2 regions of the Nonomuraea sp. NPDC047897 genome follow, and region 2 is predicted to be linked to the other one. Evidence: predicted binding sites of a transcription regulator. Region 2 holds the regulator's gene; the other holds the start of a gene.
What was found. Region 2 encodes HrcA, which represses chaperone genes, less so after heat shock. Its sites were predicted from a motif close to TTGGCACTCTCNNNNNGAGAGTGCCAA; they were not measured.
Positions count from the first base shown of each region.

Region 1 (5,035 bases), on a different contig from region 2:
GCGACATAGCTACAGTGGTCGTATGAGCACCATGACCCCGGTCACGCCGCGGATGGGAGTGAGCAGCGGTGAGATCCTCGGCCTGTTCCGCGCGGTCGCCGACGGCCTGACCAAGGCCGATGTGGCCCGCCGCACCGGCCTGTCGCGGACCACGGTCAACCAGCGGCTCGACGGGCTCCTGGCCGCGGGGCTGCTCGTCCCCGGCCCGGAGGAGGCCCGCACGCGGGGCCGCCCCGCCGGCCAGTTCGTCGTCAACCGCGACCGCGGGGTCCTGCTCGTCGCCGACATCGGCGCCACCGCCCTGCGCGCCGCGCTGTGCGACCTGGGCGGCAGGGTGCGGATCGAGCGGGAGGTCAGGGCCGACGTCACCACGGGTCCGGAGACGATCCTCACCATCGTCGAGAAGCTGTTCGCGGAGATCCTGCACGACTCCGGCAACGCCCCCGGCCGGGTCCTCGGGGTCGGCCTCGACGTCCCCGGCCCGGTCGACTTCGCGACGGGCCGGGTGGTCAGCCCGCCGATCATGACCGGCTGGGACCGCTTCGACATCCCCGGCTGGTTCAGCGCCCAGTACGACTGCCCGGTGCTGGTCGACAAGGACGTCAACGCCATGGCGTACGGCGAGCAGCGCCTGCGCCACCCGGACGTGCCCCACCTGCTCATGGTCAAGATCGGCACCGGGGTGGGCACCGGCCTGATCGCCGGCGGCCAGGTGCACCGGGGCGCCGACGGCGCGGCCGGCGACGTCGGCCACACCCAGGTCACCGTAGACGGCGTGGCCGAGCCGCCGCTCTGCCGGTGCGGCAACTCCGGCTGCGTCGAGGCCTACGCGGGCGGCTGGGCCCTGGTGCGCGACCTGCGGGCCGAAGGACGCGACGTCACCACCGTCGACGACGCCGTCCGCCTCATCCGCGCCGGCGACCCCGCCGGCGTCCGGCTCGCCCGGCGCGCCGCCCGCATCCTCGGCGGCGCCCTCGCCGACACGGTCAACCTGTTCAACCCGCGCGTCATCGCGATCTGCGGCCAGCTCGCCCACACCGACGAACAGCTCTTCGCCGGCATCCGCGAGATCGTCTACCGGCGCTCCCTGCCCCTGGCCACCCGCAACCTCCAGATCGTGCGCAGCGACCTCGACCCGCACGCGGGCGTCCTCGGCCTCGCCCAGCTCCTGGTGGACGACATCTACTCGCCCGCCCGGGTCCAGGAACTCGTCGACCGCGCCACGGCCTAGCCACCGGCCGGCGGAGGCGCTTCTAGGATGGCGGAGAAGACCACGCAAGGCCGCCAACGAAGGAGGACGTCGTGCCCGCACCGCTTCCGCACGAACACCTGCCGCCGGTCCCCGCCCTCTCCGTCGAGAGCGGCGACGTCATGGACGGGGACAGGCTCGGAGACCTGCACGTCTTCAACGACTGGGGCATGACCGGCCAGAACCTCTCGCCCGCCCTGCGCTGGTCCGGCGCCCCGGAGGGCACCCGCGGCTACGCCGTCACCTGCTTCGACCCCGACGCGCCCACGGGCAGCGGATTCTGGCACTGGGTGCTGTTCGACATCCCGGCCTCGGTCACCGAGCTGCCCACGGGCGCCGGCACCGCGCCGGAGTTCAAGGGGCTGCCGGAGGGTGCGACGCACGCCCGCAACGACTACGGCGTCAAGGCCTACGGCGGCGCCGCTCCCCCGCCCGGCGACGCGCACCGCTACGTGTTCACGGTGCACGCCCTGAGCGTCGACAAGCTGGGCGTCGACTCCGACGCGAGCCCGGCGGTGGTCGGCTTCAACATCACCGCCAACACCCTGGCCCGGGGCCACCTCACCCCGCACTTCGGCGTCTGACCGCCACCAGGAGGCCCGCTCCGGCCCCTCCCCCCGCCCGGGCCCGCCAGGAGCGCAGGCGGGCGAGGAGCGCAGGGGGCGAGGGGCCGCAGGCGGGCGTGCCGAGCGGAGTCAGCAAGTACTCCACCCGCGGCGGCATCTCGGGGAAGGCACAAGGAAATCGGGCGACCCGGCTGGTGCCGGATCGCCCGATCGGGGTGCTGCTGGGTGCCTGGAAGGCGTCAGAAGTCCATGTCGCCGCCGCCGGGCATGGCGGGAGCGGCAGGGTTCTTCTCCGGCTTCTCGGCGATGACGGCCTCGGTGGTGAGGAAGAGCGCCGCGATGGAGGCGGCGTTCTGCAGCGCGGAGCGCGTCACCTTGGCCGGGTCGATGATGCCCGAGGCGAACATGTCGACGTACTCGCCCGTGGCGGCGTTGAGGCCCTCGCCCGGAGTGAGGTTGCGGACCTTCTCCACCACGACGCCGCCCTCAAGGCCGGCGTTGACGGCGATCTGCTTCAGCGGCTCCTCCAGAGCCTTGCGCACGATCGCGGCACCGGTGGCCTCGTCGCCCGACAGCTCCAGCTTGTCGAACGCCTTGGCGCCGGCCTGCAGCAGCGCCACGCCACCGCCGGGGACGATGCCCTCCTCGACGGCCGCCTTCGCGTTGCGCACGGCGTCCTCGATGCGGTGCTTGCGCTCCTTGAGCTCGACCTCGGTCGCGGCGCCGGCCTTGATGACGGCGACACCACCGGCGAGCTTGGCCAGGCGCTCCTGGAGCTTCTCGCGGTCGTAGTCGGAGTCGGTGCGCTCGATCTCGGCGCGGATCTCGTTGACCCGGCCGGCGATGGCGTCGGGGTCGCCCGCGCCGTCGACGATCGTGGTCTCGTCCTTGGTGACGACGACCTTGCGGGCGCGGCCGAGCTGGTCGAGCGTGGTGCTCTCCAGCTTGAGGCCGACCTCCTCGGCGATGACCTGGCCACCGGTGAGGATGGCGATGTCGCCGAGCATGGCCTTGCGGCGGTCACCGAAGCCCGGGGCCTTGACGGCCACGGAGCGGAACAGGCCGCGGATCTTGTTGACCACCAGGGTCGCCAGGGCCTCGCCCTCGACGTCCTCGGCGATGATCAGCAGCGGCTTGCCGGACTGCACGACCTTGTCGAGCAGCGGCAGCAGGTCCTTGTTGGCCGAGACCTTGGAGTTGACGACCAGGATGTACGGGTCCTCGAGCACGGCCTCCATGCGGTCCGAGTCGGTGACGAAGTACATCGAGGTCATGCCCTTGTCGAAGCGCATGCCCTCGGTGAGCTCAAGCTCCAGACCGAAGGTGTTGCTCTCCTCGACGGTGATGACGCCTTCCTTGCCGACCTTGTCCATCGCCTCGGCGATGAGCGAGCCGATCTCGGGGTCGGCGGCGGAGATGGAGGCCGTGGAGGCGATCTGCTCCTTGGTCTCGACGTCCTTGGCCAGCTTGGACAGCTCCTCGCTGACCCGCTCGACCGCGGACTCGATGCCCTTCTTCAGCGCCATCGGGTTGGCGCCGGCGGCAACGTTGCGCAGACCCTCGCGCACCAGCGCCTGGGCGAGCACGGTGGCGGTGGTGGTGCCGTCACCCGCGACGTCGTCCGTCTTCTTGGCGACTTCCTTGACCAGCTCGGCCCCGATCTTCTCCCACGGGTCCTCGAGCTCGATCTCCTTGGCGATGGACACACCGTCGTTGGTGATCGTGGGGGCGCCCCACTTCTTCTCCAGCACGACGTTGCGGCCCTTGGGGCCGAGGGTCACCTTGACGGCGTCGGCGAGCTGGTTCATACCGCGCTCGAGACCGCGCCGGGCGTCCTCGTCAAACGCGATCATCTTGGCTGCCATAAGGCTGGACCTCCCAGATGCAGGGTGGCTTGGTAGTGGACCGAGCCGACGCCCGCGACGGCATGTGGGCCCGCGTCTCCGTTGGCGGGCCCCATCGTCTCGATCCCCGTTGCTGGCACTCACGAACAGAGAGTGCCAACGAACTGTTTAGCACTCTACCCCGCCGAGTGCAAGCCGACGCCACCCCGGCCCAGCTCAGGACAAGGGTTGCCCCGGGAAGAACGAGTGGATTACCCGGATGGTCCCGTACGGCGGGCCTACGAGAGGCCCGCCGTATCTCCGGGGAAGGGGGGAACGGCAGGCCGCGCCGGACTGCGCTGCCGTACGGCCTGCCGATGCGCGCCAGTGACGTGGATCAGACCGTGCGGACGGATTCCGCCTGCGGTCCCTTCTGGCCCTGTGTGATCTCGAACTCGACGCGCTGGCCCTGCTCCAGAGAGCGATAGCCGTCCATCATGATGGCCGAGTAATGAACGAACACATCCTTACCACCGTCTACCGCGATGAAGCCGTAGCCCTTGTCCGCGTTGAACCATTTGACGGTGCCCTGCGCCACTTCCGACTCCTCTTACTGGTCTCGCGGGTCCGCCCATTCGTCCGCGAGACCCGCAATCGTCTGACTAATGCTGAAATCAGGCAGACGATCGCCTCGACCATACCTGTGGGACGCCGTTTGGCAACAGTGTCAAAGAACGAACTGCGCAATTCATCCCAGTGGGCTCGTTCAAGTTTGAAATTCCACAAAAAGCGGAAGGCGCCCACAAGGGGCGCCTTCGAGGTGCTGCGCTGCGACAACGGGTCCGAGGGACGGCCGGGCCCTCCCGCGACCGGGGCCGCGCCTCCCAGGCCGGCCGCCCGCCAGGGCCGCCGCCGGCCCGCCGGCCCGGATCGCGCGGGATGGCCGTCAGCCGCCGGCGACGGCCGGGATGATGGAGATCTGGACGCCGTCGGGCGTCGGCGTGTCCAGGCCCTCGACGAAACGGACATCCTCTTCGCCCACGTAAACGTTGACAAAACGGCGAATCTTGCCCGATTCATCCAGAATGCGCGCACCGATCCCCGGGTAGTCCGAGTCGAGCTTCGCGAGAACGTCACGAAGAGTCGCGCCCTCGCCACTCACTTCCGCGTTTCCGCCGGTGTAGGTGCGCAGGATGGTCGGAATCCGTACCGAAACACTCATCTTTATCTCGCCTTTCCTGGTTGTCAGACAGCCGCGCGGAACGCGTCGAGAGAGGGCCGGATCACGGCCGTGGGCGCCGCGCCGTCGGAGACCGCGTCGAGCGTCTTGAGCCCGTCGCCGGTGTTGAGCACCACGGTCTCCGCCTCGGGGTCGAGCCGCCCGGTCTCGACGAGCT
Region 1 covers NZ_JBIDCC010000017.1:36,027-41,061, reverse strand. Annotated here, with positions in the region: gene ACGF0J_RS31915 (ROK family protein) at 23-1,231, shown strand; gene ACGF0J_RS31910 (YbhB/YbcL family Raf kinase inhibitor-like protein) at 1,303-1,833, shown strand; gene groL (chaperonin GroEL) at 2,055-3,680, opposite strand; gene ACGF0J_RS31900 (cold-shock protein) at 4,036-4,236, opposite strand; gene ACGF0J_RS31895 (MoaD/ThiS family protein) at 4,585-4,860, opposite strand; gene thrC (threonine synthase) at 4,884-5,035, opposite strand, start outside.
Region 1: groL (chaperonin GroEL) is a predicted target of HrcA. The motif match lies at 3,793-3,819, and genes of this name have one in related genera.

Region 2 (5,035 bases):
CCAGCGCCGCGATCACACCCTCCTTCCACGGTATCCCGCGCGGCACCTCCGGCCAGGCGGGGATGCGCAGCGCGGACGGCTTGACCGCCTGCCAGATGTCGACGAACGGGTGCCCCACCACCAGCACGTCGGGCGAGGTCACCTGCGCCGCGATGCGACTCTCCTTCGAGCCGGGCACGAGATGGTCGACCAGCACGCCCAGCCTGCGCCCCGGTTCCGGACCGAACTCGGCCACGATCGCCGGCAGGTCGTCGACCCCTTCCAGGTACTCGACCACCACGCCCTCGACCCGCAGGTCGTGACCCCAGATCTTCTCCACCAGCGCGGCGTCGTGCACGCCTTCCACGTAGATGCGGCTCTCCCGGGCGACCTTCGCCCGCAGCCCCTCCACGGCGATCGAACCCGACGCGCTCCGCCTCGGCCCGCGCGGCCCCGGCGCGGGCCGGACCAACGTCACGACCTTGCCCTCCAGGAGGAACGCGGCCGGCGCCAGCGGGAACAGCCTGCGCCTGCCGAACCGGTCCTCCAGCGTGACGGCCTCCTTGTCGCAGGTCACCACCGCGCCGCAGAAGCCGCTCTCGGCGTCCTCCACGACCAGCTCCGGTTCGGCGGGGACCTTCGGGATCGTGCCCTTGCCGGGTCGCCGCCAGTTGCCCGCGAGAACATCACCCTCGTACACACGGGGACCGTAGCAAATCACCCGCCCATCGCGAGGCGCCTGCGGCTGCGGCTGCGCCGTACGAGGACGACGGCGGTGACGACGATCCCGACCAGGATGCCCGCCCCCGGCAGGATCAGCAGCGCCGCCACCCCGCCGGCCAGGCCGCCCGCCGCGCCGGCGGGGTCGCGGCCCACCCCGAAACGCGCGTCCGCCGCCTCCTGCGTCGCGCAGGTGAGCCGGTAGTCGCCCGCGGAGGGGGCGTTGACCAGGAGGATGAGCTGCCACCGGGTGGAGCCCTGGGTGATGGTCTGGTTCGCGGCCGTGTTGACGAGCCTGGCCTGCCCGGGACCGCCCGAGATCATGCACTGGTAGTGCACCCGGGTGGGACTGTCGATGTAGACGGCGGGTCGCTCGGCCGGGTCGAGGGCGACGGTGACGCTCTCGCCCGCCGCGAACGTCCTGGTCGGCGCCACATCGCCCACCGTGCCCCGCACGCCCGTCATGAACAGGACGACACCCGCCACCACGCAGACGACGGCGACCACCCAACCGGCCCCGATCCACCACAGCGGCGGCTTGACCAGCTTGGGGTCCGGCCGCGCGCCGAACTGCGCCGCGCCGCCGTACGCGGGCTGCCCGGGGGCGTACCCGGACGGCCCTGGACCGTAGCCGGACGGCTCCGGACCGTACTGGGGTTGCCCGGTACCGTACCTCGGCTGCCCGTACGCCGGTCCGTCCTGCGGCGGTGCCTGCCCGTACGCGGGGCCGTACGCGGGGCCGGGCGCCTGGCCGAATCCGGGGACGCCCTGCGGCGGCGCCTGGCCGTGGACGGGACCCGAAACCGGCCGGTAGCCGAACGCCGGGCCGCCGGGAGGCTGCTGCCCGTAGCCGGGAGTGCTCGGTGGTTGCTGCCCATAGCCAGGGGCGCTCGGTGGTTGCTGTCCGTAGCCGGGGGCGCTCGGCGGTTGCTGTCCGTAGCCAGGGGCGGCGGTGGGCTGCCCGTAGCCGCCGAAAGCGCCGGGCGGACCGTAGCCCGGGGCGCGGTGGGGCTGGGACCCGTACACAGGCCCGCCGGGAGGGGGCGCCTCGCCGTAGGACGGGCCGCCGGACGGCGGCTCGGACGGCGGCTCGGAGGGCGGTGCGACGCGCGGTTCGGGGGCCGGTTCGGCAGCGGGAGGGGGCTCCGACGTGGGCGGGGAGGCGGCCGCGGGATCGGCGCCGGACTGCCCTGCGGGGGAGGGGGCGCCGGAGGACGAGGGGGCCTGACCGGGTCGCGGACCGGGCCCGGGCTGCGGGCCGCTCGGCTGGGACGGAGAATCATCGGTCATAGCGGCCAGTCTGAGGCCTGGAGGTTCGGCCACGCCAGGCACCCCGGTGCTCGGCTGTTATCGCACCTTCCAGGCAACGGCCGTACACTTGGCACTCGGGAACACAGAGTGCTAGAGCGGTTCCCGGAAGGCAAGCAGGAGGTGAGCACGTGCTCGACGAGCGGAAACTGGCGGTGCTCCGCGCCATTGTCGAAGATTACGTGTCCACCAACGAACCGGTGGGCTCCAAGGCGCTGGCCGAGCGCCACAACCTGAAGGTCTCCCCGGCCACGGTCCGCAACGACATGGCCGCGCTGGAGGAGGAGGGCTACATCACCCAGCCGCACACCAGCGCCGGCCGCGTGCCGACGGACAAGGGCTACCGCCTGTTCGTCGACAGGTTGTCGCAGGTGAAGCCGCTGTCGGCGGCCGAGCGGCGGGCGATCGAGACGTTCCTGGCAGGCGCGATCGACCTCGACGACGTGGTCATGCGCACCGTGCGCCTGCTCGCGCAGCTGACCCGGCAGGTCGCCGTCGTGCAGTACCCGACGCTGACCCGCTCGACGGTCCGGCACGTCGAGCTGGTGCCGCTCAGCGAGCGGCGCGTCATGCTCGTGCTGATCACCAACACCGGCCGGGTCGAGCAGCGGGTGGTCGAGCTGCCCGAGGTGGTGGAGGACCACCGCATCGCCCACCTGCGCGCCGTGCTCAACTCCTGCCTCGACGGGTGCGGCCTCAGCACCGTGCCCGAGCTGGTCGCCGACCTGCCCGAGCGGCTTCCGGCCGAGGACCGGCCCGCGGTGGCGACGATCCTGTCGGTCCTGCTGGAGACGCTCGTCGAACGGCACGACGAGAAGATCGTCTTCGCCGGGGCGGCCAACCTGGCCGGCGCCGACTTCGCCACGGGCCTGCGAGACGTGCTCGAGGCGCTGGAGGAGCACGTCGTGCTCATGCGGCTGCTCGGCGAGACTTCCTCAGACACCCCGTCCGCGCTCACCGTGCGCATCGGCTCCGAAAACCCCTACCTTCGCGGCACGTCCGTCGTCGCCACCGGATACGGTTCTGGCGACAATCAACTGGCCCGGCTCGGCGTGCTGGGTCCCACGAGGATGGACTACCCCGTGACGATGGGCGCCGTGCGCGCGGTGGCACGCTACGTCAGCCAGATCCTGGCTGCATCATAAGAGGTCGATAAGTGGCAAACAGCGACTACTACGCCACCCTCGGGGTGCGCCGTGACGCCAGTCAGGACGAGATCAAGAAGGCGTACCGGAGACTGGCCCGGGAGCTGCACCCCGATGTGAACCCCGACCCTGAGACCCAGGAGCGGTTCAAGGAGATCACGCAGGCCTACGAGGTCCTGTCCGATGCCAACAAGCGCCAGATGTACGACCTGGGGGCCGACCCGTTCGGCGGCGCCGGCGCGGGCGCTGGGGCCGGCGGCTTCGGTGCCGGGTTCCCGTTCAGCGACATCATGGACGCCTTCTTCGGTACGGCGGGCGGCGCGCGCGGGCCCCGCTCGCGCGCGCGCCGGGGACGCAACGCCACGATCCGGGTCGAGCTGGACCTGCGCGAGACCGCGTTCGGCACCACCCGCGAGCTGGTCGTCGACACGGCCGTGCTGTGCGAGGTGTGCCAGGGCGCCGGGGCCGCGCCGGGCACCCACCCCGACACCTGTGACATGTGCAACGGGCGCGGCGAGATCTCGCAGGTGACGCGGTCGTTCCTGGGCCAGGTCATGACGTCGCGGCCGTGCCCGCAGTGCGGCGGCTTCGGCTCGCTCATCCGCAACCCGTGCCAGGAGTGCTCCGGCGACGGCCGGGTGCGCACCCGCCGTACGATCAAGGTCCGCATCCCGGCGGGTGTCGAGGACGGCACCCACATCCAGCTCGCCGGCGAGGGTGAGATCGGCCCCGGCGGCGGCCCGCCCGGAGACCTGTTCCTGGAGATCGTCGAACGCCCGCACGAGATCTTCGAGCGGCGCGGCGACGACCTGCACTGCACGGTGCAGATCCCGATGACGGCCGCGGCGCTCGGCACCGTGCTGACCGTGGAGACCCTCGACGGGGCGGAGGAGATCGACGTCCGGCCGGGCACCCAGTCGGGCCAGGTCATCACCATGTACGGCAGGGGTGTGCAGCGGCTCAACGAGACGGGCCGCGGCGACCTGCTCATCCACGTCAACGTGGAGACCCCGATGCGCCTCGATCCGGCGCAGGAGGAGCTGCTGCGCGAGCTGGCCAAGCAGCGGGGCGAGGAGCGGCCGCCGGGCAAGTTCGCGCCGGGCCAGCAGGGGTTCTTCTCGCGGCTGCGCGACGCGTTCAACGGCAGATGAGCCGCGTCCAACGGCAGCCGAGCAGTTTTCGGCGGCAGATGAGCCGCCTGCCGTGACCGTCCCCGTCTTCCTGTCCGACGTCCTCGACGGGCCCGAGCTGGTGCTGGGCGGCGCGGAGGGGCGGCACGCGGCCGCCGTCCGCCGGGTGCGCGCCGGCGAGCGGGTCGACCTGACCGACGGGGCCGGCGCGGTCGCCGAGTGCGTGGTGCGCGAGGTGCTCAAGGACGCGCTCCGGCTCGACGTGACGGGCCGCTACGAGGTGGCGCGGCCCAGCCCGCGGATCGTGGTCGTCCAGGGGCTGCCGAAGGGCGACCGGGGCGAGCTGGCCGTCGAGATGATGACCGAGGCCGGCGTCGACGTGATCGTCCCCTGGGCGGCGTCGCGCAGCATCACCCAGTGGAAGGGCGAGCGGGCGGCCAAGGCGCTCGGCCGGTGGCGCTCCACGGCGCGCGAGGCGGCCAAGCAGGCCCGCCGGTTCCACCTGCCCGAGGTCACCGAGCCGGCGTCCACGGCGGGGGTGGCGGAGCTGCTCGCCGGCGCGGCGCTGGGGCTGGTGCTGCACGAGGAGGCGGCCGAGCCGCTGTCCGGCGTGGCCCTGCCGGCGGGCGGCGACATCGTCGTGGTGGTGGGGCCGGAGGGCGGGGTCTCCGACGACGAGCTGGGCCGGTTCCGGGCGGCGAAGGCGGTGCCGGTCCTGCTGGGGCCCACGGTGCTGCGCACGTCCACGGCGGG
Region 2 covers NZ_JBIDCC010000009.1:274,279-279,313, forward strand. Annotated here, with positions in the region: gene ACGF0J_RS22265 (DUF3097 domain-containing protein) at 1-679, opposite strand, end outside; gene ACGF0J_RS22270 (hypothetical protein) at 697-1,989, opposite strand; gene hrcA (heat-inducible transcriptional repressor HrcA) at 2,139-3,152, shown strand; gene dnaJ (molecular chaperone DnaJ) at 3,164-4,303, shown strand; gene ACGF0J_RS22285 (16S rRNA (uracil(1498)-N(3))-methyltransferase) at 4,356-5,035, shown strand, end outside.